3 regions of the Kosakonia sp. YIM B13571 genome follow, and region 1 is predicted to be linked to each of the others. Evidence: predicted binding sites of a transcription regulator. Region 1 holds the regulator's gene; each other region holds the start of a gene.
What was found. The regulator LexA, encoded in region 1, represses DNA repair genes until DNA is damaged. The targets are predictions, from matches to a motif close to TNCTGTATGTACATACAGNA.
Positions count from the first base shown of each region.

Region 1 (10,949 bases):
CTACCATAATTTGCCGATGCAACACCCGTTCCTCCCATTGCATCGTTACGTGCTTCTGCCCAGGTATTGGCTGCCCCGGCTTGATTTGCCGCAAAGAAGGAGACAGCGATAGCGACCGCTGAAAGTTTACATTTTTTATTCACAATATGTGTCTCGTAGCCAGATGAGTTTTTTAAGCCTGTTTATTTTAAAACAAACAGGAATTCACTATTGCTGCGAACAACGACCAAAAAAGAAGCTAAATCAGGTGAACGTACAGGATATATACGAACACTATAGTTATTGAGGAAACTCTCAATATTTATAGAAGAGGATATTCATTTCGGGAAGGAAAGTGTGGAAAGGAGTTTACGGGCGGCGATCTCGGCGTTTCCGGCAGGACATGGTAAAGTGTGGGTTTCTATTCTCATCGACCAGAGAGCGCCAATGGATAAGACCACTTCGCAAGAGATGTTAGTGCAGGCTGAAAAGCTGTGCGCGCAGCGCAATGTGCGCCTGACTCCCCAGCGCCTTGAAGTGTTGCGATTACTAAGCCTGCAACAAAGCGCGATAAGTGCTTATGATCTGCTCGATCTGCTGCGTGAAAGCGAGCCGCAAGCAAAACCGCCGACGGTTTATCGCGCGCTTGATTTCCTGCTGGAGCAAGGCTTTGTCCACAAGGTTGAGTCCACTAACAGCTATGTGCTGTGCCACCTTTTTGACCAGCCGACGCACACTTCTGCGATGTTTATTTGTGATCGCTGTGGTTCAGTGAAAGAAGAACAGGCCGAAGGGGTAGAAGATATTATGCATGCGCTGGCGGCGAAAATGGGTTTTGCCCTGCGGCATAATGTGATTGAAGCACATGGCTTATGTGCGGCCTGCGTGGAAGTGGAAGCCTGCCGACATCACGATCACTGCCAGCATGACCATAGCGTCCAGGTAAAGAAAAAACCGCGCTAACTTATCACCTCTTTTATTGGCTATTCATTACACACAACATTTCGCGAAAAATTTCGCATTCTAAAGGCGGCAAGCGAGCAAATGTCGGGGGAACCTGCGTCGGTCAACCGTTGATAAAACGCGATAGAGAGATGTGGCCTAGAGCGTAAAGTGTGGAAGCTTGTATGCCGAGTGGAGGCCGTTCGTGCTGATGAATGTGAAATTTGAAGGGGGGTGGTACATCCTTGTACCTTCGGGCAGGGTAGCCTTCAGAGAGTTAACATATATGAGGGGATGTGCTGGCTACCAACGGTAATCATTACGCGTTTCCCAGTCCGTCACTTCTTTTTCCGCCTGATCTTTCGCGTAACCGTAACGTTCCTGGATTTTACCCACCAACTGATCACGTTTACCTTCAATGATCGTCATATCGTCATCGGTGAGTTTGCCCCATTTCTCTTTCACAGTGCCTTTAAACTGCTTCCAGTTACCGCCGACTTCGTCTTTATTCATCATGGACTCCTTATCGTTCGGTTAAAAATAGACGTTCTCGCCGTGCTGAACGTATTGATTATTGTAGTCAGGGATTCGGCATTATGGATTTTATTCGGAATCTTTAACCATCTAATAAGATAAAAGCAGCGTAAACGAGACAAGAAAAGCAGAGCGCTAAAGCAGGGATAAAGTGCTATCAGGAAGGATCACTCGCAGCAAACCAACTGTTGTCACGCCAGTGGCGACGCCATACTAGCGTCAGCGTCAGCCCACGCAGAGCAAGAAACACAGCAAGCGACAACCACAAACCGTGATTACCCAAAACAGGCACGGTGAGTAGCGTAACGGCAAACCCCGCCGCCGCCACTGCCATACTGTTACGCATTTCGGCCGCGCGCGTCGCACCGACAAACATACCGTCCAGCAGATAACACCACACCCCCACTAGCGGTAACATAACCTGCCAAATTAGATAATGCCCGGCAAGCTGTTGCAGGGCGGGTAGCGACGTTAACAACGCGATAATTTGCTGACCCGCCAGCGCATACACAACGGCAAAGAACAGCGCCACCAGACCGGCCTGCCGGCAAGCAGCCCGCCAGATATGCATCAATTGACGGCCGTCTCTGGCGCCGTAAGCCTGCCCGGAGTGGGCTTCAACCGCATACGCGAAACCATCCAGCGCATAAGCGGTAAAGGTTAAAAACATCATCAGCACCGCGTTTGCTGCCACCGTCTCATCACCGAGGCGGGCACCAAACACCGTTATCGAACCAAAGCAGAGTTGCAGCAGCAACGAACGCAACATGATATCGCGGTTCAGCGCCAGCAAACGCCGTACGCCGCCGCGCCATGCATTTTTCAACGTCAGCAATGGAATACCGCGCATCACCAGTACGTGTCGCACCATCCACAAGCCAATGACGAAAGTGACGTATTCCGCTATCACCGTGGCAAGCGCTGCACCTTGCACATTCATATGCAGCCCCATGACCAACCACAGATCGAGCACGATGTTGAGCAGGTTCCCCACCACCAGCAAGATCACCGGTGCGCGCGCATACTGCACGCCGAGCAACCAACCGAGCAATACCAGGTTGCCCAGCGAAGCGGGTGCGCTCAACCAGCGAATATCCAGGAACCGCTGCGCCTGTTCCAGCACCGCCTCGCTACCGCCGGTGATATGCAGCGCCACGCCGATAATCGGCGTGCGCAACACAGCAATCAGTACACCAGCGCCCAGCGCCAGCAGCAAAGGCTGGACTAACGCACGCGCCAGCGCGGGCGCATTCTTCGCGCCGAACGCCTGAGCTGTTAGCCCGGTGGTGCTCATGCGCAAAAAGAGCAGCAACATAAAGAGGAAACTGGTTGCCGTTGCGCCAATCGCCACACCGCCCAGGTAAACCGGGCTGTCCAGATGCCCCACTACCGCCGTATCCACTAGCCCCAGCAACGGGACAGTGATATTCGAGAAGATCATCGGCAGTGCAAGCCGCCAGAGCGCTTTGTCGGATGTGGTTAGCAGTGGCATGGTATGAATGTGAATGTTATTGAGGGAAAAGAGGAGATCGCTGCGGAACCTGAATCAGCTCCGCAGCAGAGCGAATGTGCGTTACAACCACGCGCCATTACGAATGACACCGACCGCAAGCCCTTCGATGGTAAAGTTTTGATCGCGCAGATCGACGACGATCGGGGAAAACTCACTGTTTTCCGGCAGCAGTTCAACGGTGTTGCCCTGCTTTTTCAAACGTTTGACCGTGACTTCGTCTTCAATACGCGCAACAACGACCTGGCCGTTACGCACATCTTGCGTTTTGTGCACCGCCAGCAGATCGCCGTCCATAATGCCAATGTCACGCATCGACATGCCGCTCACGCGCAGCAGGAAATCCGCATGGGGTTTAAAGAGGCTCGGATCGACCTGGTAATGGCCTTCGATATGCTGCTGCGCCAGCAGAGGCTCACCCGCCGCGACGCGACCAATCAGCGGTAAGCCGATATCGTCCTCTTCTTCTTCAAGCAGCAGGCGAAGACCACGCGATGCGCCAGATACGATTTCGATAACCCCTTTGCGCGCCAGCGCTTTGAGGTGTTCTTCCGCCGCATTTGGGGAACGGAACCCCAATTGCTGTGCGATTTCCGCACGCGTTGGTGGCATACCGGTTTGAGTGATGCGATCGCGAATAAGATCGAACACCTCTTGCTGCCTGGCCGTTAATGCTTTCATCCCGCCCCCTGGGTGTATATACAGTTATGCTGTGAGTATATACAGCTAAAGGCGATTTTGGAACCAAATTTAAGCAAAAAACCAGAACGTTATTGAATTCTGGAAGCGTTATCGAAAATGCGACCAGAGTAATGCGATCCAGGTAAACATCGCCAACAGGATAGACATCAGCACCGCCGCTGAGCCCATATCCTTTGCTCGCCCGGAAAGTTCATGGAATTCAGAGCCAATACGATCGACCACGGCCTCGATGGCGCTGTTCAGAATTTCGACAATCATCACCAGCGTCACAGAACCAATCAGCAGTACGCGCGTCATTGTGTCAATATCGAGCCAGCAAGCGATTATAATTGCCAGGGTAACCGCAACGGCTTCCTGACGAAATGCCGCTTCATTGATCCAGGCGGCGCGAACGCCTTTCCAGGAATATCCAGCGGCTTTAATGATCCGGGTGAAACCGGTGGTATTATTAGCCATTTAAAAGAACCTTTTTATTAAATTGGCGTCAATGTCTCAGCAAGCGCGCAGCGGTACAACAGAAATTATGTGTGCTTTCTGATATTCTTGCGGCGCAATGGCACTATTAACCAGAGGCTTTACATCCTTTATGTCCGGCTGGCCACGAATTTACTACAAGTTACTGAATTTACCATTAAGCGTACTGGTAAAAAGTAAATCGATCCCCGCAGAACCTGCACAGGAGCTGGGTCTCGATACGTCACGTCCCATCATGTACGTGCTGCCTTATAACTCAAAGGCAGATTTACTGACTCTACGCGCGCAGTGTCTGGCACATGAGCTGCCCGATCCCATGGAACCGCTGGAAATCGACGGCGCTTTGCTGCCGCGTTTCGTGTTTATCCACGGCGGCCCGCGCGTGTTCACTTATTACGCGCCAAAAGAAGAGTCGATCAAGCTGTTCCACGACTACCTGGATTTACACCGCAGCCATCCTGATTTGGATGTGCAAATGGTGCCGGTATCGGTGATGTTTGGTCGTTCACCGGGGCGTGAAAAAGGCGAAATTAACCCGCCGCTGCGTATGCTGAACGGCATCCAGAAATTCTTTGCTGTTTCCTGGCTTGGCCGCGACAGCTTTGTGCGTTTTTCACCGCCGGTTTCGCTGCGTCGTATGGCGACCGAACACGGTACCGATAAAATTATCGCGCAGAAATTGGCGCGCGTGGCGCGTATGCACTTTGCCCGCCAGCGTCTGGCCGCAGTAGGTCCACGCCTGCCGGCCCGTCAGGATTTGTTTAACAAATTGCTCTCGTCCAAGGCGATTGCCCGCGCCGTTGAAGATGAAGCGCGCAGCAAAAAAATCTCCCATGATAAGGCGCAGCAAAACGCCATCGCGCTGATGGAAGAGATCGCCGCGAACTTCTCCTACGAGATGATCCGCCTGACTGACCGTATTCTGGGTTTTACCTGGAACCGTCTCTATCAGGGCATTAATGTGCATAACGCTGAGCGCGTACGCCAGCTTGCACATGACGGTCACGAAATTGTCTATGTGCCCTGCCATCGCAGCCATATGGACTACCTGCTGCTCTCCTATGTGCTCTATCACCAGGGGCTGGTGCCGCCGCATATCGCCGCCGGTATCAACTTGAATTTCTGGCCTGCCGGGCCGATTTTCCGCCGCCTGGGTGCTTTCTTTATTCGCCGGACATTTAAAGGCAACAAGCTTTATTCCACCGTGTTCCGCGAATACTTGGGCGAGTTGTTCAGCCGTGGTTATTCGGTGGAGTACTTCGTTGAGGGTGGACGTTCGCGCACCGGGCGTTTGCTGGATCCGAAAACCGGTACGTTGTCGATGACCATCCAGGCGATGCTGCGCGGCGGCACGCGTCCAATCACGCTGGTGCCGATTTACATCGGTTATGAACACGTGATGGAAGTAGGTACTTACGCCAAAGAGCTGCGTGGCGCGACGAAAGAGAAAGAGAGCCTGTTGCAGATGGTACGGGGCTTAAGCAAGCTGCGTAACCTCGGTCAGGGCTATGTGAACTTCGGCGAACCGATCCCGCTGATGAACTACCTAAATCATCATGTTCCGGAGTGGCGCGAAGCCATTGATCCCATTGAATCCATCCGTCCGGCGTGGTTAACACCAACGGTGAACACCATTGCCGCTGACCTGATGGTGCGTATCAACAACGCCGGTGCGGCTAACGCCATGAACCTGTGTTGTACCGCGCTGTTGGCTTCCCGCCAGCGTTCACTGACGCGCGAGCAACTGACCGAGCAGTTAAGCTGTTATCTCGAGCTGATGCGCAACGTGCCTTATTCCCCGGATTCGACCACGCCTTCGGCCAGCGCCAGCGAGCTTATCGACCACGCGCTGCAGATGAACAAGTTCGAAGTCGAGAAAGACACCATCGGCGATATCATCATTCTGCCGCGTGAGCAGGCGGTGTTGATGACGTACTACCGCAACAATATTGCACATATGCTGATGCTGCCGTCGCTGCTGGCAGCGATTGTCACCCAGCACCGTGCCATTTCACGTAGCGAGATCCTGCGCCACGTCGAGTTACTCTACCCAATGCTGAAAGCCGAGTTGTTCCTGCGTTGGGAAAAAGCGGAGCTGGCGCCAGTGCTGGAGAACCTGACGCAAGAGCTGTTGCGCCAGGGCTTGTTGACGGTGAAAGACGATCGTCTGAGCATCAATCCGACGCACTCCCGCACGTTGCAACTGCTGGCGGCAGGCGCGCGCGAAACCTTACAGCGTTACGCCATTACCTTCTGGCTGCTGAGCGCCAACCCGGCGATGAACCGCAGCACGCTGGAAAAAGAGAGCCGCACGCTGGCGCAACGCCTGTCGGTGCTGCATGGCATCAACGCGCCGGAGTTCTTCGATAAGGCGGTGTTCAGTACGCTGGTGCTGACGCTGCGCGATGAAGGCTATATCAGTGATACTGGTGATGCGGATCCGGCACGTACCTTAAACGTGTACCAGATGCTGGCGGACTTGATAACGTCGGATGTACGTCTGACGATTGAGAGCGCGACGCAAGCAGAAGTGTGATGGTAACTTTTCCCCTCTCTTCACGGAGAGGGGAAAAAATTCAAGGCAAATGCAGGTAACTCAACGCAAGCCCTAAAAACAGCACCAGCCCCACATAGTTATTATTCATGAACGCTTTAAAACAGGCATCCCGGTCACGACCCGCAATCAGCTTTTGCTGATAAACAAACAGCGCGCCAGCGATGAGCACCGTCCCGTAGTACGTCCAACCCAGGCCATTTAGCCAGCCAACAGACGCCATCAGCGCCAGCACGACCACCTGCAAAATTCCGATAATCAGCTTGTCGAAGCGACCGAACAAAATCGCCGTCGACTTAATGCCAATCTTCACATCGTCGTCCCGGTCAACCATCGCGTACTGCGTGTCATACGCCACCGCCCACAAGATATTGGCGAGGAACATGATCCAGCAGCTCAGCGGTACAGTTTCACTCACGGCCGCGAAGGCCATTGGAATCGACCAGCCGAATGCCGCGCCGAGCACCACCTGTGGCAGGTGTGTATAGCGCTTCATAAACGGGTAAACCCACGCCAGCGCCAGCGCCGCGACGGAGAGCAAAATAGTCATCACATTCAGCGTCAGCACCAGCGCGAAGGCCAGCAGCACCAGCACCACAAACAGCACGCGCGCTTCATTTTCCGTTACCGCGCCGCTTGGCAAAGGGCGATTCGCCGTGCGTTTAACATGACCATCAAATTTACGATCCGCATAGTCATTGACCACGCAACCGGCGGCGCGCATCAGCCAGACGCCCGCGACAAAAACCAGCAAAATCCACAGCGGCGGCACGCCTGGGGTTGCCACCCACAGCGCCCACAACGTTGGCCACAGCAACAGTAAAGCACCAATTGGTTTGTCCGTACGCATAAGCCTGTGAAAGGCCAACAGCTTATTCTGCGTGAGACTCCACTCCATTTTCTTTTTCCTCTTAGTACAGCGGCGATGCAGGCAAAAACAGTTCGGTCAGCATCAGCGGTTTCCCGCTCAGACGCAGGCGGGAACGGCGTCCCCAAAGCTGCTCATGACGACCAATTTCAATAAAGTCACGCGTAAGCGTAGATGAGGTAAAGAGATATCGCCCAAGCGGCGTTTTACCCAGGGTTTGCAGCGCCAGTTCCGGGCCGCTCAGCGTAGATTCCGGCACCACAGTGCGTCCGGCGAGCCAGGGCTCCCCGTCGGCGCAGAGAATAATTTCCCGCAACCAGTAACGGTCCTCCTTCGGCAGACTGTCGCGTTCTTCGGCGATCTCATCCACCGTCACAAAGCCTTCCCGAATCAGCGTAACGCTGACCGTCTTGCCTTGCTGCTCAAAACGTTTGGTCATTGAATCTTCCAGCAACAGCCACTCGAGCAGTTGCGGTTCAAGCGCGGGAATTGCGTCTAAATAGCGCAGCGCTCGCAGTTGCGTAAGCGCAGGGTGTGACATGCCTGACTCTCCGGTACATAACGTAGCGTTATTGTATCGCAGAACCGGCGCACGGGGCGGGGAAACTTCTTTCAGTTTTCATCAGCGCAACAGATGCGCAACAGCGCGCATCTGCGCCGGAAAAAAAGGTGCGTCAGGCGACGCACCAGTTGCTGCAAATATCAGCATTGTGGGGAGAGATTACCCCTTGCCTTTTACACTGCTGATAAAAGTGGCACGGGCGGATTTCGACCCGAGGCGTTCTGCTTCATTCAATAATTTCAGCGCCTTATCAATATCGCCCTTGCTTGCGGCTTGTTTGATGGCCTGGTTAAAGTAGCTCTCTGTATCGTTCAGCATCGGCTCGCTCTTCGCTACCGGCGCTGGCGCAGGAGCCGAAACTGGCGCGGCAGCCGGAGCCGGTTGCGTGTTGTAAGCCGGTGCGGCGGTATTGCCTACGGTAACGGAAGCCGGGCCAGAAGAACCAAACAGCGGGCCGACTAAAATGCTGGAAGAGGATGAGGTGCTGGCTTTCAGCGCCAGTGAACCTGCCACGCCATGACGGGCAATCGGATCGGGAATATCCGGTACGGCGTTGCCGTTACCTTTGGCATAGGCTTTTGCCGGATCCACCATCTGCGTGGTTTTTTGCAGATCTTTTTGCGTGGTAAATACCAGCAGATAAAGTTTCTGCTGACCCAACGCCGGGGTCAGTTTCATCGTCCCTTCTAAACGGTTATCCGACATCACGCCCGGCTCCTGGTACGCAAAGAAGCTGGACGGGAAAAAGGCTGCAGGTGTGAAATTCTGATCAAGTACCAGCACGTTCGGCGCATAAACGCTCTCATTGTTCACTTTGCTGGTCAGTGTAATGTTCAATTCGCCGATGTTCGCCGGAACGCTGTACGCCATCACCGGGCCGGTAATATCGCCCGCGTTCAGCGTCTGCCCGGCGGCAGAGACATCGCTGGTCAGCGTTTGCGAAGGTGAAACCGGCGTCCAGTGCAGTTGTTGAAGCGTTGAAGCAGGAATGGACGGTGCTGCAGAGACATCCTGCGGCACGATATTAATTGCCGCCAGGCTCATAGTGGGAGCCGCAGCCAGCAGCCCTGCGGATAAGCAGAGTGCGACGAGACTTTTTTTCATTTTCATTATGATCACCTTGATTGCGCGGTGAGCGTTGGCCAGGCAATAGCGCGCGTCACCTAAGATTGAGGGGCTTGCGCCCCTCATTTGGTCATTACAGCGGGTGTTTAAGCATTACCACCAGATTTCCATCTGGGCACCGAAGGTCCACTCATCGTCGTTACCACGACTATTGGTGCCAAAGCCAAACGGTGTAGTCGCGCCATTGCTCGCAGCCAGGGAAGAGGTGTTGCCATCGGCGTCCGTTTTCACGTAACCCCATTTCTCATCCCACTTGGCGTAGGTAGCGAAAACGCGGATTGCCGGACGAGACCAGATGCTGTCGCCCGCCTGCCACTGTTGCGCCAGGGTGATTTTGTACTGACTGTTGCGATCGCCCGTTTGCTGGGATTTGACGTTGTCGTAGCCTACTTCCATCAACGTGCTCATGATCGGCGTCCATTTGTACATCGGACGTACGCCCACGGTGTACCAGGTGTTGCCGCGTTTGTTATCGCGATCGGTATCCTGGTACATACCGACATACATCAGGTCCCACTTCTCAGCGAGGTTGATAGCACCGTGATCCAGTACGCGGATCAGGTGACCGTCGTTATCCACAGCGCCGCCGCGAGCCTGGCCTTTACCCTGCGAGATCATCGCGTCGGTGGCGTACTGCACCACGAACTTGTTGTAACCCTTCATCATGCTCTGGGTATGTTCAGCGGTGAACATCCAGCCATCTTTCGATGCGCCCGGCTCCAGGTAATAGTCGTCAGGAATGTTGGTGTGACCGTAGTCAACGCCCAGTTCCAGCACACCGTTCGGGTTGGTAGCCAACTGTGCTAAACGCACATCGAAGACATCATTCGGCACGGCATGGTTGTAAGTGCGCAGACCGGTGGTCGAGTCGCGATCGCCAAAGGCAGAAGAACCACCCAGCTCAGAAGAACGCGTTGCGGCCAGAGAGAGTTTACCGATGCCAACATCAATATTTTCAATACCTGCACCCGGGCCGGAAATATCCCAGTAGTAGAAGTCGATCATATGTACGTCATGGCGCTGATAGAAACGCTTACCGGCCCAGATGTTGGCGCCTGGCAGGGAGTCGATCAGGTTTTTACCCACTACGTTAAATTCGCGAACCGCTGGTACGTTGTCGTTTTCCCAGTCGTTCAGCTGTGCGGTTTTATAGGCGATGTTAGAGTCAAAATAGAAGCTTTTATCCGCCTCTTTCCAGACCTCCTGGCCTAATTTAATCTCCGCATAGGTTTCGCACTCGTTACCAAGACGGTATTTAGCATCCGCACCGGTGGCCTGGAAGCATTGCTGCTCGCCGCCGCTGCCGGTCCAGCCAATCCCCGAACGGGCGTAACCTTTGAAATCAACAGCACCCGCCTGTGCAGACAGTACGCCTGCCGCGATGGCGAGAGCCAGTGGAAGTTTGCGCAGAGTAATCATCGTTCTATCTCCTGAGCTTGCTTTGCTTTTCTTTTTTTTACACATCCCCCTTTGCGCTATCTCTTTATTGGCTGCCGTCATGAATCCCGGTCAGGTACTTTTGTACGCTGCCGGAGAGTCATTACGTTGCCGCCTCGACATAATGCGAATGGCTTTGTGTAAACGCTTTGTGGGGTACGCTTAAACGCCCGGCTCTTTATGTAACCGGCGGCAGGCGGTGCCATCTTCACGGAACAGATGGCAACGCTCCGGCGGTAAGCCGATGGCGAATGTGGCACCC
Region 1 is NZ_JBHZPL010000009.1:13,740-24,688, reverse strand. Features, by position in the region: gene traF (conjugal transfer protein TraF) at 1-143, opposite strand, end outside; gene zur (zinc uptake transcriptional repressor Zur) at 427-942, shown strand; gene ACFX4O_RS18360 (CsbD family protein) at 1,225-1,434, opposite strand; gene dinF (MATE family efflux transporter DinF) at 1,613-2,947, opposite strand; gene lexA (transcriptional repressor LexA) at 3,029-3,646, opposite strand; gene ACFX4O_RS18345 (diacylglycerol kinase) at 3,755-4,123, opposite strand; gene plsB (glycerol-3-phosphate 1-O-acyltransferase PlsB) at 4,254-6,677, shown strand; gene ubiA (4-hydroxybenzoate octaprenyltransferase) at 6,718-7,593, opposite strand; gene ubiC (chorismate lyase) at 7,607-8,104, opposite strand; gene malM (maltose operon protein MalM) at 8,285-9,235, opposite strand; gene ACFX4O_RS18320 (maltoporin) at 9,344-10,669, opposite strand; gene malK (maltose/maltodextrin ABC transporter ATP-binding protein MalK) at 10,850-10,949, opposite strand, start outside.

Region 2 (10,949 bases), on a different contig from region 1:
TCCCCACGCCGCTTCCGAATTACGAAAAACATCCACCATGTCGATCTTTTCTGGCACATCGGCAAGCGTTGCATAGCCCTGCTGCCCAAGTAGGGTAGTACCTGCTACTTTCGGCGAGACGGGAATCACATGATAGCCTTGATCCAACAAATACTTCATCACGCGATAGCTTGGTCGATCGGGTTTATCACTCGCACCAACCAACGCAATAGTTTGGGTCGACTGTAAAATAGCGGCAATATCGATTTCTTTCATGTTTTCCTCCCGGCGATGTCACCAAAGTGTAAATCAAACAGACCCACTCGACCATTTTCAGATTTTTTTATCCACTTCTCTTGCAGCATCAGACGCTTCCAGTAATCTGTAGCGAAAATCACTGACGGAAGCGGATTATGGAATCAACCACTCGCACCTTACCCGTGCGCAAACATATTGCACTGGTCGCACACGACCACTGCAAACAATCATTAATGAAATGGGTAGAACGTCACCAGCCTGTACTGGCCAAGCATGAGCTCTATGCGACTGGTACAACCGGAAATTTGATTCAGCGAGCAACCGGCCTTGAAGTCAACGCCATGCTGAGCGGCCCGATGGGCGGCGACCAGCAAGTCGGCGCATTGATTTCAGAAGGCAAAATCGACGTACTGATTTTCTTCTGGGACCCGCTTAATGCTGTCCCGCACGATCCTGACGTGAAAGCCCTCTTACGTCTTGCAACGGTGTGGAATATTCCGGTTGCAACCAATTTATCTACCGCTGATTTTATTATTGACTCTCCGCAGTTTAATCACAGCGTCGACATCCTCATTCCGGACTACCAACGTTACCTCGCTGAGCGTCTGAAATAAGTGCTGGCGGCCGCAGCGGCCGCCTTCGTTTCACGGTTTTCGCGCGACTGGCACATCCAGCGATTTTAACGTGTCGACAAAGCGTGACGGTTCATCTTTATCAAACAACAGCCAGACGCGATGGCGTGCGCGCGTCAACGCCACGTACAACAATCGCCGCTCTTCCGCATCAGGGAACTCTTCCGCCTGCGGCAGCAAGGCTTGCTCCATAATGGATTCACGCGCCGGGGCAGGAAAACCATCCGCGCCCCCTTTCAGACCCACCACAATTACATAATCCGCTTGTTGCCCTTTACTGGCGTGGATAGTCGTAAAATCGAGCTGAAGTTTCGGCCAGCGGGTGGCTGCTTTCTCCAGAACGGCAGGTTTTCCATGGTGATAACGCGCCAGAACCAGAATCCTATCTTCTGGCGTTGCATATCCGCTGAGTTTATCTAATAGCGCATCCAGCTGATCCTGCGCCATCAGCGTCACTGCGTTTTTATCGCCTGTTTTCAAGCTGTTCAGTGGTTTTGCAAGCTGCCATGGATTCTGCTGAATAAAACGATTTGCCACTTCACCAATGCGTGAATTGAAGCGATAAGTCGTATCCAGTGCGCAGAGATCACCTTCACCAAAATAGTCATGGAAAGCGGTGGTTAAGGAAAGTTGCGCGCCGCTGAAACGGTAGATAGCTTGCCAATCATCACCGACAGCAAACAGAGTTGTTTGCGAGTTTTGCTTACGCAACGCAGCCAGCAAAGCTGCGCGCTGCGGTGAAATATCCTGAAATTCATCAACCAGAATATGCTTCCATGGGCTAATAAAACGCCCTTTTTCAAGCACATTGATCGCCTGATGAATCAGCCCGGAAAAATCGACGGCGTTTTCAGACTTTAGCTCGGCTTTCCATGCTTTTAAGATCGGCCCCATCAATTTAATGCGTTTACTGAACAGATCACGAACTTCATCTGGTGCGCCAGCGATCATCTCCGCCTGTGCACCACCATGCATACGCATCAGCCCAATCCAACGATCGAGACGTGGAGCGATGCGGCGTTGCAATTTTGCATCTTCCCAAAAATTGCCTTCAGGGACTTCCCATTCCATCTCTTCTTCCAGCCACTGACGCCACCCTTTCGCCTGTGCTTTCTTTTCACTGCACTGCTGGCACCAGGTGTCTGTTAGCAAGGACAAGCGAGCCGACGTATCATTTTCCAGCTCGCTTAACGCGGGCACCTTTTTGCTTCCCTGGGAGATGATATACAACGCCAGCGCATGAAAAGTGCGCGCGGTAATCTCTTCGGTATGTAGCCGTTGCTGGATACGCTCATCCATCTCCTGGGCAGCTTTGCGACCAAACGCAAGCAGCAGGATTTGATCCGCCGAGGCTTCGCCGCGAGCCAGCAACCAGCCAGCTCTGGCTACCAGAACCGAGGTTTTTCCGCTCCCCGCGCCAGCAAGCACTAATAAAGAGTGCTCACCGTTGACCACGGCCCGCGCCTGCGCCGGGTTTAAAGGAGATGTTTCAACTTGCTCAAAAAAAGCGGCGTACTGAGTAACCATCGTTTCAGTATAAGTTTGATTGTGCTGTGTCCGGCGCTTCTCAACATCCGTTAACCACGACTGGCACTGACGCCAAAGCTCACGGCAATTATCAAACTCCGGTAATCGGCTTGTTGGAATCGGCAACGCAGCAAACGCCTGCTGCAATTGCTGCTGTACCCCCTGAAGTTGCTTGCGGGTAAGCCATTTCGTTGGCTCAATACGCCCGGAAATCAGCGCCAGTTGCTCAGATAAAACCCCGGCAGCGACCTCGCTCATTTCCGCGCTCCACCGGTTCCAGCGCTCATTTAAGAGATGGTAAAAATGCAGTGTTTCGCTCCATTCCGTTCCGTGAAGACGAACTACTTTGTTGTCGGCAAGCTGAAATTCCATCTCTCCCCACACCAACCCACGCTTGCATTCAATCGCCAACAACTGATTGAACGGGATAAGGTATTCGTGTCTGTCACCTGCCACTTTAATGCCGGCGTTCAGAATGACTGCGCGATCATAAGGGTGTTGCGCCAGACGTTTTCCCAGTGAGGTCGCTTTCAGTTCCATGACTTATCGTTCTCAACTTGTGACAATAATTGCCAGTTTACCTGCCAGAGAATTGGCGCTCCAGCCCAAATAATCGTTACAATTACCGGCATTCACTACCGACCGGTTTGTACTGAGGTTTTATGCGTACTGTTTTGAATATTCTAAATTTTGTGCTTGGTGGTTTCGCCACTACACTCGGGTGGCTACTCGCTACAATAATTAGCGCCCTGCTCATTATCACTCTGCCGTTGACGCGTTCCTGCTGGGAAATCACAAAGCTCTCACTTATCCCCTGGGGAAATGAAGCCATTCACATTGATGAACTCGAACCGCAGAGCAAAAACAGCCTGCTAAATGCGGGTGGGACATTATTGAATATTGTCTGGTTTGTTCTGTTTGGCTGGTGGCTATGCATTATGCATATTACCGCCGGTATTACTCAGTGTCTTACCATCATCGGCATTCCCGTTGGCGTCGCGAACTTTAAAATCGCTGCGATTGCACTGTGGCCAGTTGGCCGTCGGGTGGTATCTGTAGAAACCGCTCGCGCAGCCCGTGAAGCCAATGCGCATCGTCGCTTTCAATAATCGGATCGCTTGCCATTATGTTAAGTCCTCTGCTTCGCCGTTATACATGGAACAGTGCCTGGCTCTATAACGTCAGAATTTTTATTGCGCTTTGCGGGACTGCTTTGCTGCCCTGGCTACTCGGCGAGGTGAAACTGACCATCCCGTTAACGCTTGGCGTCGTTGCCGCCGCACTTGCCGATCTGGATGACCGCCTGACGGGGCGTCTGAAAAACCTGATAATTACGCTAGTGTGCTTTTTTATTGCGTCTGCATCCGTGGAGTTACTCTTCCCGTGGCCATGGTTGTTTGCGCTTGGGCTAGTGACATCCACCATTGGCTTCATCTTGCTTGGCGGGCTTGGACAGCGTTACGCCACCATTGCTTTTGGGGCACTGCTCATTGCGGTCTACACCATGCTGGGGATTTCCCTTTTCGAACAGTGGTATCAGCAACCACTACTGCTGTTGGCCGGTGCCATTTGGTTTAATTTGCTGACGCTGGTTGGACATCTGGTTTTCCCCATTCGCGCTCTACAAGACAATCTGGCGCGTTGCTATGAACAACTGGCGCAATACCTTGAACTGAAATCACGTCTATTCGATCCGGATATTGAAGATGATAGCCAGGCGCCGCTCTATGATTTAGCACTGGCGAATGGCCAGTTAGTGAACACGCTCAATCAAACCAAAGCCACGTTGCTCACGCGTTTGCGCGGAGATCGTGGGCAGCGCGGCACACGTCAAACATTGCATTACTATTTTGCGGCGCAAGATATTCACGAACGCGCCAGTTCGTCGCATATCCAATATCAAACACTGCGCGAACACTTTCGTTATAGCGACGTGATGTTCCGCTTTCAGCGCTTACTTTCCATGCAATCACATGCGTGCGCTCAGTTATCACGCGCCATTTTGCTACGCACTCCGTATCAACACGATACTCGCTTCGAACGGGCATTTACCCACCTTGACGCGGCACTTGATCGCCTTCGTGCCAATGGCATCACGCCTCAGGAGCATATAAAAGCACTTGGTTTTCTTCTGGATAACCTAAGGGCTATTGACGCTCAGTTAGCAACTATTGAATCCGGGCAGCCACAGCACGCATTATCAAATGACACTGAAAATCAGCTTTCGGACGATAGCCTGAGTGGTTTTAACGACATACGGCAGCGGTTACGTAATAATTTGACGCCCGAATCCGCACTCTTTCGCCACGCAGTGCGCATGTCGGTGGTGTTATGTATCGGCTATGCTTTTATCCAAATAACGGGGCTACAGCATGGTTATTGGATCTTGCTGACCAGTCTGTTTGTCTGCCAGCCTAACTATAACGCCACTCGCCACCGCCTGAGGCTGCGCGTAATTGGTACGCTGATTGGGGTTGCGATCGGATTGCCGGTACTTTACTTCGTTCCATCACATGAAGGGCAACTGATACTCATTGTCATCACCGGCGTTCTGTTTTTCACATTCCGAACAGTGCAATACGCTCATGCCACGATGTTTATTACATTGCTGGTGTTGTTGTGCTTTAACTTACTGGGCGAAGGATTTGAAGTCGCGCTTCCCCGTATTCTTGATACGCTCATAGGTTGTGCTATCGCCTGGGCGGCGGTGAGTTTTATCTGGCCGGACTGGCGTTTTCGACACCTGCCCCGTGTCACAGAGCAAGCCTTCGACGCGAACTGCCGCTACCTTGATGCCATTCTTGAACAATACCATCAGGGACGCGATAACCGTCTTGCTTACCGCATCGCCAGACGTAATGCTTATAACCGTGACGCGGAACTGGCATCGGTCGTTTCAAATATGTCTTCCGAACCCGGAACCTCACCTGAACTTCGCGATGCCGCGTTCCGTTTATTGTGTTTGAATCATACCTTTACCAGTTATATTTCCGCACTTGGCGCACATCGTGAGCAGCTATCCCAGCCGGATATTCTACGTTTGCTTGATGATGCAGTCTGCTATGTTGACGATGCCCTGCATCACCTACCAGCAGACCAAAAACGTGTTCAGGATACCCTTGTCGATCTATCCCAACGCATTAAACATCTGGAACCGCGCCCGGATAGCAAAGAGCCACTGGTACTGCAACAGATTGGCCTGCTGATCGCTTTATTGCCTGAAGTCAGCCGGCTGAAAAGCCAAATCACTCAATAAGGGTTTGCGCCTTTCTTCAAAACCCCCTTAAACCACTCCATCAGTTCCCGGCGTCGAGGCGCCGGTAACGCAGCCTCATGAAGCCCAACAATTGCGCCCTCCAGTGCGAGAAGCACTTTTGCGCTCAGATGCTCATTTGTTTTTCTCAATCTAAGCCAACAAACTTTCGCCCCAAGCATTCGCAATGTATGTGCATCCAGAACACCTGCTTCATGGAGTTGGGCTTCAAGTTGAAAAGTTAGGTTAGGCAGATCGCGCAACCGCGTCCTGGCACTGCGCCGATCTTTATCACGCCGGGCAGCATCGAGTGAAAGTGCCGAAAGTTGCAGAAGTAGCGAGCGATCGCGCCACAAACTCTCGCTAACGTAGTAGTAATTTAACGAAACCTGACGCCCGCGTTTGTTGAATACCAGCAAAGGAGCATCTTGCGTAACCGTGTATTGCGCACTCTCGTCACATGCTCGAAGGTAGAGTTCCCCCTCGGCAACCATCGCGAAAACAGTTTTATCCACAGACAAGCTGTAACCGCCAAAATGAGCGCGGTGACAAATTGTTCCGAGAGGCATGAGGTATTCGCGCGACTGATATATCCGTTGATAAGATAGGTCTTCCATGATTTTTCCCTTATAAATCACGTAGTAAAAGGTAGTTTGCGATTAGTGAAACCATTATGCAGGAACATAGGCAACTGTGAGCAAGACAGCAAGCAAATTTTTCATTACATGACGGGGACGAAACAAAAATGCGAGATAGTTTCAGAAAATGAGGTTGATCTCTGAGCATGCAAAGGTTACTGTATAAACATACAGTAACTCACAGGGCTGGATTGATTATGTACACTTCAGGCTATGCTAATCGTTCGACAACACTCGCTTCTACACTCAACAAATTGAATCACGTTGAGACCTCCAGCATCACTACCGGGCTGATTAGCGAAATGGTCTATCGTGAGGACCAGCCCTGGATGACGCAGCTGCTTTTACTGCCTTTGCTGCAGCAACTCGGGCAACAATCCCGTTGGCAGCTGTGGTTGACGCCTCAACAAAAGCTCAGCCGTGAGTGGGTGCAATCCGCTGGGTTACCCCTCACCAAGGTAATGCAGGTGAACCAGCTCTCTCCAAGCGTAACGCTGGACTCAATGATCAAGGCACTGCGCACCGGCAACTATAGCGTTGTTATTGGCTGGCATTCTGAAGAGTTGACGGCTGAGGAACTTAGACTATTAGCTATGGCGGCAGAAGAAGGCAATGCGATAGGCTTCGTTATGCGCCCAATACGCCACGATCCTCTGGCTGCGAGACAGCTTTCTGGGATAAAAATTCACTCGAATTTGTATCATTGAGTAAATTTAAGAGTTTTCCTAGGATAATTTTTGCGTAAGGGCAGGGCTTAAAATTTATCGTCAAAATACAGCGCGAAAGCCTGTGTAGCGCGCTTTGTACGGAAAGAGCCGTGGCGAAATATTAATCAGAAGTGTTAAATATTGTGTATACAAAGCCTTTTTTTTCATATGCCTGACGGAGTTCACACTTGTAAGTTTCCAACTACGTTGTAGACTTTACATCGCCAGGGGTGCTCGGCATAAGCCAAAGATATCGGTAAAGATATCTGCAGAGTTGTCAGTGAGCAATGCCCCCGGTGAAGGATTTAACCGTGGCTTCTCAACAGAGATTCCCATGGCGATTTTTGGATGATAACGAGGCGCAAAAATGAAAAAGACAGCTATCGCGATTGCAGTGGCACTGGCTGGTTTCGCTACCGTAGCGCAGGCCGCTCCGAAAGATAACACCTGGTATACAGGTGGTAAACTGGGTTGGTCCCAGTATCATGACAAAGGTGCGGTATGGCAGAACGATGGCCCGACCCACGAAAGCCAACTGGGTGCTGGTGCGTTCGGTGGCTACCAGGTTAACCCGTACGTAGGTTTCGAACTGGGCTATGACTGGTTGGGTCGTATGCCGTACAAAGGCGACACCGTTAACGGCGCGTTCAAAGCTCAGGGCGTTCAACTGACGGCTAAACTGGGTTACCCGGTAACTGACGATCTGGACCTGTACACTCGTCTGGGTGGTATGGTTTGGCGTGCAGATGCTCAGAACAACCAGGGCTTCAAAGATCACGATACCGGTGTTTCCCCGGTCTTCGCTGGTGGTGTTGAATGGGCAGTTACCCGCGACATCGCTACCCGCCTGGAATACCAGTGGGTTAACAATATCGGTGATGCAAGCACCGTTGGTGCTCGTCCGGATAACGGCATGTTGAGCGTAGGTGTTTCCTACCGCTTCGGCCAGCAGGAAGATGCTGCTCCGGTAGTGGCTGCTCCGGCCCCGGCTCCGGCTCCGGAAGTACAGACCAAGCACTTCACTCTGAAGTCTGACGTTCTGTTCAACTTCAACAAAGCGACGCTGAAACCGGAAGGTCAGCAGGCGCTGGATCAGCTGTATGGTCAGTTGAGCAACCTGGATCCGAAAGACGGTTCCGTAGTGGTTCTGGGCTTCACCGATCGTATCGGTTCTGACGCTTACAACCAGGGTCTGTCTGAGAAACGTGCACAATCCGTAGTTGATTACCTGGTTTCTAAAGGTATCCCGGCTAACAAAATCTCCGCACGTGGCATGGGCAAATCCAACCCGGTTACCGGCAGCACCTGTGACAACGTGAAACCGCGTGCAGCGCTGATCGACTGCCTGGCACCGGATCGTCGCGTTGAGATCGAAGTTAAAGGTAGCAAAGACGTTGTAACTCAGCCGCAGGCTTAAGTTTCCGTCTAAAAAAACCCCGCTCATCGGCGGGGTTTTTTATTGCCTGAAATTATATGTAGGGATAATCCCCAAACCTATTTTTTCCCGAGTAATGCCTGCAGGTCATGTTTCAACGTGGACATCTGAGATGCGTACTTCTCCTTGTGTTCAGCATCTTCGATCAGCTGGACAATCGTTTCAGAAAGCGTTTTTCCCCTGCGTTGCGCTAACCCAGCCAGACGCTGCCAGACCACAAATTCCAGGTCGATCGATTTTTTACGCGTATGCTGATGTTCGGCGTTGAAATGCCGTTTGCGGCGGGCGCGGATAGTTTGCTTCATCCGGTTAATCAATGCCGGATTGATATGCTGCCCAATCCAGTCATTGACCTGTACGGGTTCATTTTCGAGTGTCAACAATAAATCGACCGCGTCTTTAGCGGCACTGGCTTCTATGTAGCGCGTGATTAATTCCCCTTCACGATGCTTTTTTACCAGATACTTCCATTTCCAGCCGCTTTCGAGATTTTCCAGTTGTTGATATTTCATTGCGCTCTCAACGTGACCGTGTAACTCAGTTCAGAATATCAGTTTTTTCCAACTCTGCTGAAAAGAAATCACTACCCCGGTTAAGGCAATAACGTTCGCGTCGCGAAAGCGTGTAATCAATGTGTGCTGTACGAGCGTTTACGGTATAATCGCGCCTTTGACATCAGACTAAAAAAACGACTTTGACCATTACAAAACTTGAATGGAACGACCTGGTTCCTGATACCACCAGCTATCAGGAAGTGTTTGAATCGTCCGAAATAGCCCGCGAAACGGACTTCTCCCTGGCCGACACGCAACCCCGATTACAGTACGCGCTGGAGCAATTGCTCTATCCGCAGGCGACGTCACGCTTTTTGCTGGCTAAAGCACCAGAAGAAGCCGAATATCTTGCGCTTATTGCCAGCGCCACCGAAATGCTCATTCCTGAAGCCCGCCCATTTTCTGGCGGCCAATATCATGTTAATGGTTCAGCGATTCGCTTTGAACCTTCTGCTAATATGCAGGCAAATTTTATCGGCGACAAACCGACCGTAATCGCCGAATGGGTCGAGGCAGAACAACTTTTTGGCTGCCTTCGCCAGTTTAATCAGGAAATCACTTTGCAACCCGGTCTCGTCCACCAGGCAAACGGTGGGGTGCTGATTATTTCCTTACGTACTCTGCTCGCGCAGCCGCTTCTGTGGATGCGCCTGAAAACCATGGTAACGCAGCGTCGTTTTGACTGGGTTTCCTTTGATGAATCGCGCCCCCTGCCCGTCATTGTGCCGCCCATGCCGATGGATCTCAAAGTCATCCTGGTGGGTGAACGTGAATCACTGGCGGATTTCCAGGAAATGGAGCCGGAACTCGCATCGCAGGCAATTTACAGCGAATACGAAGAAACGCTGCAAATTGCCGATGCTGAAACAATGTCCATATGGTGCCAGTGGGTCGAGCAAACCGCACGCGATGCGCACTTGCCTGTTCCTGCGGCTGATGCATGGTCAAAACTCATTCGTGAAGCCGTCCGCTACACAGGCGATCAGGAAACATTACCACTTTGCCCAATGTGGTTGTCACGGCAACTGCGAGAAGTGGCAGCCATGTCCACCGATGAAACCTTCAGCGGGGAAGAATTCCAGACAATGCTTGCTCAGCGAGAGTGGCGTGAAGGCTTCCTGGCGGAACGCATGCAGGATGAGATCCTGCTTGAGCAAATCCTGATCGAAACCGAAGGAGAACGCATCGGTCAAATCAATGCGCTGTCCGTTATTGAGTTTCCGGGGCATCCACGCGCCTTTGGTGAGCCCTCGCGAATCAGTTGTGTGGTACATGTTGGTGATGGCGAGTTTAACGATATTGAGCGCAAAGCTGAGCTGGGCGGTAATATCCACGCCAAAGGCATGATGATCATGCAAGCGTTCCTGATGGCAGAGCTGGATCTGGAACAACAGATTCCCTTCTCCGCCTCACTCACCTTCGAACAATCATACAGCGAAGTCGACGGTGACAGCGCATCCATGGCTGAACTGTGCGCTTTAATCAGCGCACTGTCTGAAGTTCCGCTTAATCAGAGTATTGCGATCACCGGTTCAGTGGATCAATTTGGTCGCTCTCAGCCGGTCGGCGGCCTGAATGAAAAAATCGAGGGCTTCTTCGCTATTTGCCAGCAGCGCCAGCTCACAGGCAAACAAGGTGTGATTATCCCCTCGGCAAATGTGCGCCATCTCTGCCTGCATCAGGAACTCTTGGATGCTATCCAGGCGCAGCAATTTTTCATCTGGGCCGTGGATGACATGATGGATGCGCTACCCTTATTAACGGGCTTGTCGTGGGATGCCGAAGGGCAAAACAACCTTAAGCAACTCATCCAGGAACGTATCGCGCAGGCAACGCAGCAGGATGCGCGCCACCGCTTCCCGTGGCCGCTTCGCTGGTTGAACTTGTTTATCCGAAACTGATCGGACTTGTTCAGCGTACACGTGTTAGCTATCCTGCGTCCGAAACTACAAATAAGGCTTACTGA
Region 2 is NZ_JBHZPL010000001.1:203,238-214,186, forward strand. Features, by position in the region: gene ACFX4O_RS01055 (CoA-binding protein) at 1-255, opposite strand, end outside; gene mgsA (methylglyoxal synthase) at 393-851, shown strand; gene helD (DNA helicase IV) at 882-2,936, opposite strand; gene ACFX4O_RS01070 (YccF domain-containing protein) at 3,059-3,505, shown strand; gene yccS (YccS family putative transporter) at 3,523-5,652, shown strand; gene ACFX4O_RS01080 (TfoX/Sxy family DNA transformation protein) at 5,646-6,266, opposite strand; gene sulA (SOS-induced cell division inhibitor SulA) at 6,485-6,994, shown strand; gene ompA (porin OmpA) at 7,362-8,411, shown strand; gene matP (macrodomain Ter protein MatP) at 8,489-8,941, opposite strand; gene ACFX4O_RS01100 (AAA family ATPase) at 9,124-10,884, shown strand.
Region 2: sulA (SOS-induced cell division inhibitor SulA) is a predicted target of LexA. The motif match lies at 6,444-6,463, and genes of this name have one in related genera.

Region 3 (10,949 bases), on a different contig from region 1:
AAACGCAGTACAGCCAGCGTCACCCGCCAGCCCGCCACCGCCGACAGAACCTACCCTTTAAAACGTGTCTGCGCCCAGCGCTTACGCTGGGCCTCATCGAAAAATGTCCAGGCGATAAAACGGCTCTGCTTCTGGCCCTGCGCCATCTCTTTTTTTATTACCTTCACTGCGCCAACCTGCGTCAACGCGCGATACAGTTCGGGTAGGTTATCGCCGCGTGACACCAGCGAGGTAAACCACAATACCTGGCGCGCGAACTGTTGGCTTTCAGCAATCATTTTGCTGATGAAGGCCACTTCGCCGCCTTCACACCACAGTTCCTGCTGCTGTCCGCCAAAGTTAGCGGCGTCGCTGGCTGATTGCCCGAGGTTGCGACGCTTACGCTCGCTCCCGGCCTGCACGCTTTGCGCGGAGTCGTGAAACGGCGGGTTGCAGAGAATCGCATCATACTGCTCATTTTTATGAATAATGCCGGTGAGAATCGAGGCCGGATCTTTCTGCCGACGCAACCGCACTGCGCGGCTCAACCCAGGGTTTGCGTTGATGATAGCTTGTGCGCTGGCAAGAGCCTGATCGTTGACTTCACTGCCGGTAAAACGCCAGCCGTACTCATGCGCACCAATCAGCGGGTAAATACAGTTTGCACCAGTGCCGATATCCAACACGCTGGCGTGCGTCGGCACGTTACCGTCGTTGCTTTCCGCCAGCACATCCGCCAGATGGTGAATGTAATCCGCGCGCCCCGGTACCGGCGGGCAGAGAAAGCCGTCAGGGATATCCCACTCGCGAACGCCATAAAATTGCGCCAGCAGCGCTTTGTTCAGGGCTTTGACTGCCTGCGGTTCGGCAAAATTGATGGTCGTCTCACCGTGCGGATTAGTGGTAAGAAACGCACGCAATGACGGGTTCACGACGCACAACGCGTCGAGATCGTAGCGGCTGTGGTGGCGGTTACGCGGGTGCAGACCCGGCTTCTGGGCATTCATGGCATTCTCCTGTTAGCAGCGGCGTAAGATACCCGTTGACGTTGGTCGGGTAAATAAGTGAGGCTGAAGAATCTGTTTTTAACGACCGGAAAGCGCTATGTATTTTTATGAACCTGCAAAAGGACATGGGCTGCCTCATGATCCATTGAATGCCATTATTGGCCCGCGCCCCATTGGTTGGATTGCCTCGCTGGATGGGCAGGGCCGCCGCAACCTCGCCCCTTATAGTTTTTTTAACTGCTTCAATTATCGCCCGCCGATTATCGGCTTTGCCAGTAGCGGCTGGAAAGATAGCGTGCGCAATATTACCGAAACCAAAGAGTTTGTCTGGAACCTGACCACGCGTGCGCTGGCTGTGCCAATGAACGAAACGTCTGCCTCTTTGCCGCACGGCGAAGATGAGTTTGCTCGCGCAGGCCTGACGCCCGTTGCCAGCCGTATCATCAAGACGCCACGCGTGGCGGAAAGCCCGGTCAATTTCGAATGCCGCCTTTCGCAGTGTATTCAGCTTACTGCCGCAGACGGTACACCGGTCGATAGCTGGCTGGTGCTCGGCGAAGTGGTTGCCGTGCATATTGATGAAATGCTGCTGGAAAACGGTATCTACCAGACGGCGAAAGCGCAGCCAGTGTTACGCGCAGGTGGTCCGTCGGCCTATTACGGCATTAGCGAAGCGCAGCGTTTCGATTTAACGCGCCCGGATAACCGCTAGCCTCTTGCCGGGCAACGATTGCACAGTTCGCCCGGTTCGACATCAGCGCCGCCGTCCAGTTTGCTATAATTATGGTTTTGGCTTTGGAGGACACATTATGGCTTCAGGTTGGGCAAATGATGGCGCAGTGCAGCAGCAAATCGACAGCACCATTGATGATGCCGTAGCACGTGCGCGCAGCGGTTTACCTTCTGGCGAAAGTTTAAAAGTTTGCGAAGAGTGCGGAGAGCCAATCCCGGAAGCACGGCGTAAAGCCATTCCCGGCGTACGTTTATGCATTACCTGCCAACAGGAGAAAGATTTACATAATTCTACATTTGCAGGATATAATCGCAGAGGATCGAAAGACAGCCAGCTACGTTGACCTTTCCTGACGTCTGTAACCAGCGCAAGCGGTTGCCTTTACATCCACGAAACCCCGCCCTGAACGTAGCAAATTGTGCCACGAAAAACGGTGCCAGACCGACTGGTGGTAAATTGCGCTTTTTTCATCACTAAATTTCTTTGAATTCAAAACTTTAATCGTTGTTCAATTTTTTAGAATAAGGCCGTCAATTCTCTTCGATTTTATCTCCCGCCAAAAAACGTGATACTCATCACATCGACGGAACATTGTCCCCCATACAGAATAACCTGCGAGAAATTAACGATGAAAACCATCAAATATGCTGTTGCTGCTATCGCGCTGTCCACCCTCTCTTTCGGTGCCTTCGCGGCACAATCAGTCACCGCTGCTCAGGCAGAGAATCTGAATAAAATCGGTGTTGTTTCCGCTGAAGGCGCGACCACGCTGGACGGGCTGGAAGCCAAACTGGCAGAGAAAGCACAAGCCGCTGGCGCAACGGGCTACAGCATGACTTCCGCTACAGGCAATAACAAACTGAGCGGCACTGCGGTTATCTACAAATAACCGAAAACCGCGTTTTACCCCTGGCAAATTAACCCTCTGTCAGGTGCTCCCCCCTCATTAACCCTGTTGTTACCCTTTTTTGCCCGTCCAGAGATGTGACGGGCTTTTTTTTGTCAGAAACTCTGCGCAACCCGCGCCAGACCCTCTTCCAGCGTCGCCACTTCACCCGTCGCCACCAGACAGCAGGCGATCTGAATTTTGAGCGACTCCGGCACCGCTTCACTTCCCGCAAGGCAGCGTTCTGTCCAGCGCGCTGTACTTTCCGCGTCTTTCGCTGCTCCGTCACTTGCCGCGGGTGCAGCATCGTCACGCGCATAAAGTACGCGCTCACCCTGCGCATCAATCAGGTTGATTTGCGGGCATCGTTGCGGGTTAGCATAAACTTCCCCTTCCGTGCCATGCATCAACAGGCCGCGTCCGCCAATATCGGCAAAGAATTTCCCCACCCGAGTGATGTACTCCGGGTGCGAAACGCTGGACAAACGCAGCGCGGCGTCTTTTTCAAAGGGCGTTGCCAACTTTGCCAGCGTGTGCGCGCTGTTGCGCACGCCCATCCGCCAGCGCATCGCCAGCTGTTTTTCCAGCGGTGGACAGAGTGCACTCACAGGAATATAGACCGGGTGATGTCCCTCCAGCTTCGCCTGCGCCTGGCCTGCGTGCAGCGTGGCATCAATTCCCAGTAGTTTGAAAATGCTCTCCGTTACGACGCGTGTCGGATCTTCAGTGACGCCATGCACCACGACCGGAAAACCGAGTTTGTTGAGCAAAATCGCCAGCAGCGGCGTCAGGTTCGCCTGCTTACGCGCGCCGTTATAGCTGGGAATGACAATCGGCATCGGCTTAGCTACCGGCGGCGTCAGTTTCAGGGTGTGTTGCTGCATCGCCTCGTAAAAGCCGAGCATTTCCGCTTCCCCTTCCCCTTTAATACGCAGAGCAATCAAAATGCCGCCCATCTCCAGATCCGGCACTTCCCCCTTCAGCATCTGCGTATACAGACCACGAGCAGTGTCGAAATCGAGGTCGCGGGCGTGGTTTTTCCCACGACCAATTTCTTTAATGATTTTGCGGTAATCCATAGCGACTCCTTGCGGGCTCACATCGTTAACGGCGTTTGCGACGCTTCTGTTCTGGTTTTTTCACGGGTTTCTTCACTATAACGTCCGGCATCACCGGTTGTGAAATAGGAAACACAGGTAGCGCATCAAGCAGGCGTTTACCGTAGCTTTTGGTCAGCAGCCGTTTATCGTAAATAACCACTTCTCCACGGCAACTGTGGCTACGGATAAGCCGCCCCACTTGCTGAATAAGGTTAAACGACGCGCTGGGCAGGCTCTGCACTTCAAAAGGATAACGATTCAGGCTTTTCAGCCACTCGCCTTCAGTGATCACCACCGGGCTGTCGATAGGCGGAAAGGCAATTTTATGGATATGAACCTGCGTCAGGTAATCGCCTTTGAGATCCAACCCTTCAGCGAATGACTGCAAGCCGACCAACACGCTGCGCTCGCCGTTATCGATACGTTTACGGTGCAGTTCCACCAGTCGATAACGCGGTTGATCGCCCTGCACCAGCAGCAATAAACGCAAGTCTGCGACATAGGTTAAAAACAGCTGCATCGCACGCTGGCTGGCGAACAGCACCAGCATCCCAGGGTGTGCTTTACTCTCAACCTGCTCGCGAAACCAGGTCGCCATTTCCGCAATGTGCTGCTCTTCGTTTTCCATCAGCGGCTCATAACGCATCTGCGGAATAACAATTTTTCCCTGCTCAACATGGTTGAACGGCGAACCAAGCGTGACAAAGCGATCCCCGGCTTTCTCTTTTAAACCGCTCATCTCTTGCAGACGATTGAAACTGTTCAGCGAACGTAACGTCGCCGAGGTCACCACGATGTGCGGAACGCTGCGCCAGAGCAGCTTTTCCAGCTGATCGCTCACCCGAATGCCCACACAGTGGAACAGCAGATGCAGCTGTCCGTCACGCGCCTCGCGAGTGGCCCATTTGGTCACCGGCGCACCGGACGCCTGCGCCATTGAGGCCAGCCGCCAGAGTTTGCTCTGGCTTTCGAACATGCCCAGCGCGCGGTTCATCTGCAAAATGATCCGGTGCAAACGCACAATGTCTTGGCTACCGGTCTTCTCGCTTAAATCATTCAGGAACAGTTCTGCCAGCCCACGCAGCATCTCCGTCAGTTTTGCCAGCCGCTGGCAAATCTCCATCACTTCATTTGGCAGCTCGCCCATTGCAAAGCGATATTCCGCCTCCTGGCCCGCCGGAAGGTAAAGATTGAGAATGTTGTTAAGAGAAGCGATAAGTGCGTAAAGCTCCTCACAATGGGCGTTGAGCCGCTCCGGTGTCGCCAGCGGCGGCAGCGTTTTCGGGCGAAACTGCTCAAGGCAGGTCGCCACCAGTTTGGTGAACAGATCGAGCTGGAGCTGATACCAGGGTGCGGTGATTTCCGCCGTCATCTCCAGCGCATCACGCGCCACATCCGGTAGATGGTGGCCTTCATCCAGCACCAGCAGCAGGTTTTTTGGCTCCGGTAGCACCGCTTCGCTCTCCATCGCCGCCATCACCAGCGCGTGGTTGGCGACCACGACTTCAGCTTCCTGAATTTCGCGGCGCGCGACAAAAAAGGGACACTCGCGGTAGTAGTGGCAGTTACGGTTCAGGCAACTGGCTTTATCGGTGCTGAGACGTCGCCACAAATCATCGGTGATCGCCTTATCGGTGTGATCGCGCAGGCCATCCCACTTATAGCTGTCGAGGTCAGCTTTCAGCGCCGCACACCGCTTCTGCTCCTCCTGGTTGCCAGGTGTCAGCTCATCGTCCAGAAATGCCAGCAGGTCCTGCTGGTTCGGCTCGCTGCTTGCCAGCGCCGCCAGGTTGCGCGGGCAGACATAGCGCCCACGGCCAAACGCGGCGGTAAAGCGTAAATCGGGGATAATTTTGCGCAGCAGCGGCAGATCTTTACTGAATATCTGATCCTGCAACGCCACGTTAGCCGTGCTAACTACCAGCGTTTTTTGCTCTTCACGCGCGATGGCGATGCCCGGAATGAGATAGGAGAGCGTTTTCCCCACGCCGGTCGGCGCTTCAATCGCCAGATGACGCCCTTCATCCCCCGCCAGCGTTTTCGCCACGTCAGCAATCATCTGCCGCTGCGGCGCGCGGGGAATAAAGTCCGGGATCTGTTGTTGCAACGCCTTATACCAGGCGGCAATCTGCGCTTTTAGCGCGGCGGTAAGGGCCATGAGGAAACCTGAAATACTGTATAAACAGACACTATTGTGGCATTTTTAGCGCCCGTAGGATAACCCTTTTTGCCTGGCTGGAAGCACGTCCACATATTCCACGCGTCACTGATCGGATACAGGATATTTTTCACAACGCCGATCACAAATTGGCAGATCCATTCGCCATTGCCCTTCAGGTCGCGTTGATCATTTATTCAGGCAATGCTAGTTTTTACCTGCATTACGCTTGTTACCGAATATCGGGCAAAACCTAAATGCAGAGAAAGAGGGCGACATCCGCTCGCTGCTGTATTTACGTTTTGCCCGTTTTTGTTTGCAGGAGTTGGCGATGCTGGTCAAACAAATATTAAATAATAACGTTGTCAGCGCCATTGATGAGCATGGCCTTGAGGTTATTCTGACTGGGCGCGGCTTAGGGTTTAATACTCAAAGCGGCGCACGCGTCGATGCGCAAGCCATCGAGAAAATATTCCATTTGCAGGACTCTCAAGTCTCCGCACGTTTTAAAGATCTGGTTAGCGAAGTGCCGGTGGAAATAGTGCAACTCACCGCCGATATTGTTGCGCTGGCACGCTCCACGCTTTCGCATAAATTAAGCGAAGGTCTGTACGTTACGCTGGCCGATCACTTGCACTTCGCGCTACAACGCGTAGAAAAAAATGAAGTTTTACCCAATCCGTTAGAGTGGGAAGTGCGCCATTTCTACACCGAAGAGTACGCCATTGGCCGCCAGGCGATCGGCATGATTGTTGCGCGTACCGGCACATTATTACCCGACAGTGAAGCCTGTAGTATCGCGTTGCATATAGTGAATGCCGGGCTGAATGATACGATGGGTAAAACCACAAAAATTACACGGCTTATTTATCAGTTACAGAATATCGTTAAATACTTTTTCACCCTGCCGCTCGACGAGCACAGTCTGAATTACCAGCGTTTCATTACCCATTTAAAGTTTTTCGCTCAACGGGTGATTGATGGTGTGGTGTTAAATAATGACGACGAAGAGTTATTTGCCATGGTGCAGCGTCGTTATCAAACCACCCTGAAATGCGTTGACGCGATTAACGAATTTGTCGGCAAGAATTATCACCACACGATGAGCAATTCGGAAAAACTTTATCTGACCGTGCATATCGAAAACGTGGTACAGCGGGCAGAGCCGTAATCACGGTTGTTAGTCAGGTACAGAGAGTGTGAATCACAGGAACGTGGCAGCGCCGTAAATCCCCGGAGTTTACAAAAGTAAGTGACAGGGTGAGTGCCAAATCGGCAAGGCGCCGATTTGAACACGGCGCATGGATGAGCCGGGCAAAAGCCAGCCCTCCTGTGGTTTGAAGTATGAAGTGTATGAATTCTTTCCAGGCTTGTTACTGTTAAATCAGGCAAACCCCAGAAGAACAAAGCGCCGGTGGGTAACCGGTAATTGTTATGACACCTGCACCGCAGGTGTCAGTCTGGAGGAATGACCATGAACTATCAGGATACCGCGCAGCAGATAATCAATAAGATCGGCGGCAAGGGCAATATTCTGTCATTGTTTCACTGCATCACCCGTTTGCGTTTCTTACTGAAAGATAACGATAAAGCCGATCGCGCGGCGCTGGAAGCGCTGGATGGCGTGATTGGCGTAAACATTTCCGGCGATCAGTATCAACTCATCATCGGTAATGACGTCGCACCGCTGTGCGATGCATTGCTGGCGAAATTACCGGGTGTCTCTGCCACCAGCGCAGCGCAGCCCGGAAAACGGCGCAACCCGGTATCGGTGGTGCTGGAGGGGTTATCCAGCATCTTTTCGCCGATCATTCCGGCGATTGCCGGGGCCGGTATCCTGAAAGGTGTACTGGCACTGATGGTGGCAATGCACTGGCTGGAAACCAGCAATCAGACCTACCAAATCCTGCTCGCCATCAGCGATGGCGTGTTCTACTTCATGCCGCTGGCGCTGGCCTTCAGCGCGGCGAGTAAGTTTAGCGCGAACCCCTATGTGGCAGTTGCGCTGGCAGCCGCCCTCTTCCACCCGGCGATTCAAACGCTGTTTAAATCCGGCGCACCAGTCAATTTTATGAGCCTGCCGGTGCCAACGGTGAACTACGCCTCTACGGTGATCCCCATTTTGCTCGCCGTCTGGCTGCTTAGCCGGGTGGAAAAGCTGATAGATCGCGTGATGCCCGGCGTGCTGAAAACCATGTTCGTGCCGTTGTTAAGCTTGGTTATCGTCACGCCCATCACCTTGATTGCCATCGGCCCGCTGGGGATTTTCGCCGGGAACGAGCTCTCCAGCGGCATTATCTGGCTGGTGGAAAACGCTGGGGTCGTGGCAGGCGTGGTGGTCGGCGGTACGCTGTCGATGATCATCATCACCGGGATGCACTATGTACTGGTGCCTATCATGATCAACAACATCAGCACCATGGGTTTTGACCCGTTCAAAATTCTTTTCTATGTCGCCAACCTCGGTCAGGCAGGGGCGGCATTTGGCGTGTTCCTGCGCGCCCGCGATAAGAAGCTGAAATCACTGGCGTTGACCACCAGTTTTAGTGCCGCGATGGGCATTACCGAACCGGCGATGTACGGCATCAACATCCGCTATAAACGCCCGTTTGCCGCCGCGCTGATTGGCGGTGCCTGCGGTGGCGGTTTCGCGATGGCGATGGGCGTCAAAACCTACGCCTTCGCCCTGAGCGGTTTGCCCGGCCTTCCGGCGCTGGTTGGCCCGACATTCATGTGGGCACTGGTCAGCATTGCTATCTCTTTTGTCTGTGCGGCGGTTGTCACCGTGGTGCTTGGTTTTGAAGAGACCGTGGTGGCAGGCGTCAGCCCGATGCCGGTAGAGCGCAGCGAGGAGAAACTCTTCGCGCCGGTCAGCGGCGAGTTGAAACCGCTCAATACCCTTAGCGATCCGGTGTTCGCCGATGAAATTTTTGGTAAAGGGATCGCCATTTATCCCACCAGCGGCGAGTTGCGTTCACCGGTTAATGGCAAGGTGGAGTCCCTGTTTGAAACCCACCATGCGCTGGCGCTGCAAAGTGATACCGGGGCGGAAATCCTGATTCATATCGGCATCGACACGGTGAAACTCGGCGGTAAGCACTTCACCAGCCACATTGCTGCCGGGCAAAACGTGGAGGTCGGTGATTTGCTGGTGAGCTTCGATCTGGCGGCATTGCAGGCGGCAGGCATCGATCCCAGCGTGATTGTGGTGGTCACCAATAGCGAACAATACGGCGATATCAGCCCGGTGAAAGCGAATGGCGATGTCGCCAGCCGGGACGCATTTCTCACACTGACCGCAAGTGCGGCGTAAGGAGCAGAGGCATGGCATTTTCGAAAGCATTTCCGGAAGGGTTTTTATGGGGTGGCGCAACCGCCGCCAACCAACTGGAAGGCGCGTGGAATGTAGGCGGTAAAGGGCTTTCCGTCTCGGATGTTTATACCTTCGATAGCAACCTGCCGCGTGAGCGCTGGCTCGATCAGTGGCTGGGCATGACTCACGCGCAGGTGCAGGAAGCACAGGATCCGAACAGCAAAAAATATTACCCAAAACGCAAAGGCAACGACTTCTATCACCACTTTAAAGACGATATCGCCCTGTTTGCCGGCATGGGTTTTGGCTGCTTCCGTATGTCAATCGCCTGGACGCGTATCTTCCCGCGTGGCGATGAAACCACGCCGAACGAAGCGGGACTGAAATTTTACGATGAGGTGTTCGACACGCTACTGGCACACGGCATTGAGCCGATTGTGTCGCTCTCACACTATGAAATGCCGCTGGCGCTGGTGACCGATTACGGCGGCTGGCCGAACCGCCAGGTGGTGGATTTCTATGTGCGTTTCGCCACTACGGTCTTCACCCGCTATCGCAAGAAAGTGAAGTACTGGATGACCTTTAACGAGATCAACTGCGTGAAACATCACCCGTATGTCAGCGTGGGCGTGATTGAAGAGGAGAACCCGCATCTGGAGCAGGATAAATACCAGGGCGCGCATCATCAGTTTGTTGCCAGTGCGCTCGCCACCAAAGCCTGCCATGACATAATTCCTGGCTCGCAGGTCGGCTGCATGATCAGCTATCAGATGCTTTATCCGCATACCTGCCACCCGGACGATTTGCAAGCCTGCGAAGAGATGCAGCGCGTGTCGCTGTTCTTCAGCGATGTCCAGGCGCACGGTTATTACCCTGCTTACACTGACCGCATGTTGGCAGAAAAAGGCGTGACGCTAAAAAAAGTGGTCGGCGATGATGAGATCCTGCGCCAGCACCCGGTGGATTTCGTCTCCTTTAGTTACTACATGTCGAGCACCGTCAGCGCACACCCGGAAACGCTGGAAGGCACAGAAGGCAACCTGGTCACCGGCGGTATCCGCAACCCCTATCTGCCCACCAGCCAGTGGGGTTGGCAAATCGACCCGAAAGGGCTGCGTCTGGCGCTCAATCAGCTGTATGACCGTTACCAGAAGCCGCTGTTTATTGCCGAAAACGGCCTCGGCGCGGTGGACACCGTTAATCCGGACGGTTCCATCGATGACGATTACCGCATCGAGTACCTGCGCCAGCACGTTGAGCAGATGAAAGAGGCCATCGGTGATGGCGTGGATCTGTTCGGCTACACCTGGTGGGGGCCAATTGACGTGGTCAGCGCGGGTACAGCGCAAATCTCCAAACGCTACGGCTTTATCTATGTCGACCAGGACGACATGGGCAACGGCACGCAGAAGCGTTCGCTGAAGAAAAGCTACCACTGGTATAAAAAACTGATCGCCTCGAACGGCGAAGACTTAGCGGATTAAGGAGCTGATATGTCTGTTTTCCCGAAAGATTTCTTATGGGGTGGCGCAATTGCCGCCAACCAGGCGGAAGGCGCGTGGAATGAAGACGGCAAAGGGCCGTCCATCGCCGACGTGGTACGCGGCGGTATCGCCTCTGGCAAACATGATGCCGTGATTGACCCCAATCTTTACTACGCCAGCCACGAAGCGGTGGACTTTTATCACCGCTACAAAGAGGACGTGGCGCTGTTCGCCGAGATGGGTTTTACGTGCTTTCGCACCTCGATTGCCTGGTCGCGCATCTTCCCGC
Region 3 is NZ_JBHZPL010000001.1:408,642-419,590, forward strand. Features, by position in the region: gene ybiO (mechanosensitive channel protein) at 1-61, shown strand, start outside; gene rlmF (23S rRNA (adenine(1618)-N(6))-methyltransferase RlmF) at 51-986, opposite strand; gene ACFX4O_RS01935 (flavin reductase family protein) at 1,084-1,698, shown strand; gene ACFX4O_RS01940 (DksA/TraR family C4-type zinc finger protein) at 1,796-2,062, shown strand; gene ybiJ (DUF1471 family protein YbiJ) at 2,348-2,608, shown strand; gene ybiB (DNA-binding protein YbiB) at 2,722-3,684, opposite strand; gene dinG (ATP-dependent DNA helicase DinG) at 3,710-5,863, opposite strand; gene licT (BglG family transcription antiterminator LicT) at 6,195-7,034, shown strand; gene ACFX4O_RS01965 (beta-glucoside-specific PTS transporter subunit IIABC) at 7,338-9,176, shown strand; gene ACFX4O_RS01970 (glycoside hydrolase family 1 protein) at 9,188-10,660, shown strand; gene ACFX4O_RS01975 (glycoside hydrolase family 1 protein) at 10,670-10,949, shown strand, end outside.
Region 3: dinG (ATP-dependent DNA helicase DinG) is a predicted target of LexA. The motif match lies at 5,878-5,897, and genes of this name have one in related genera.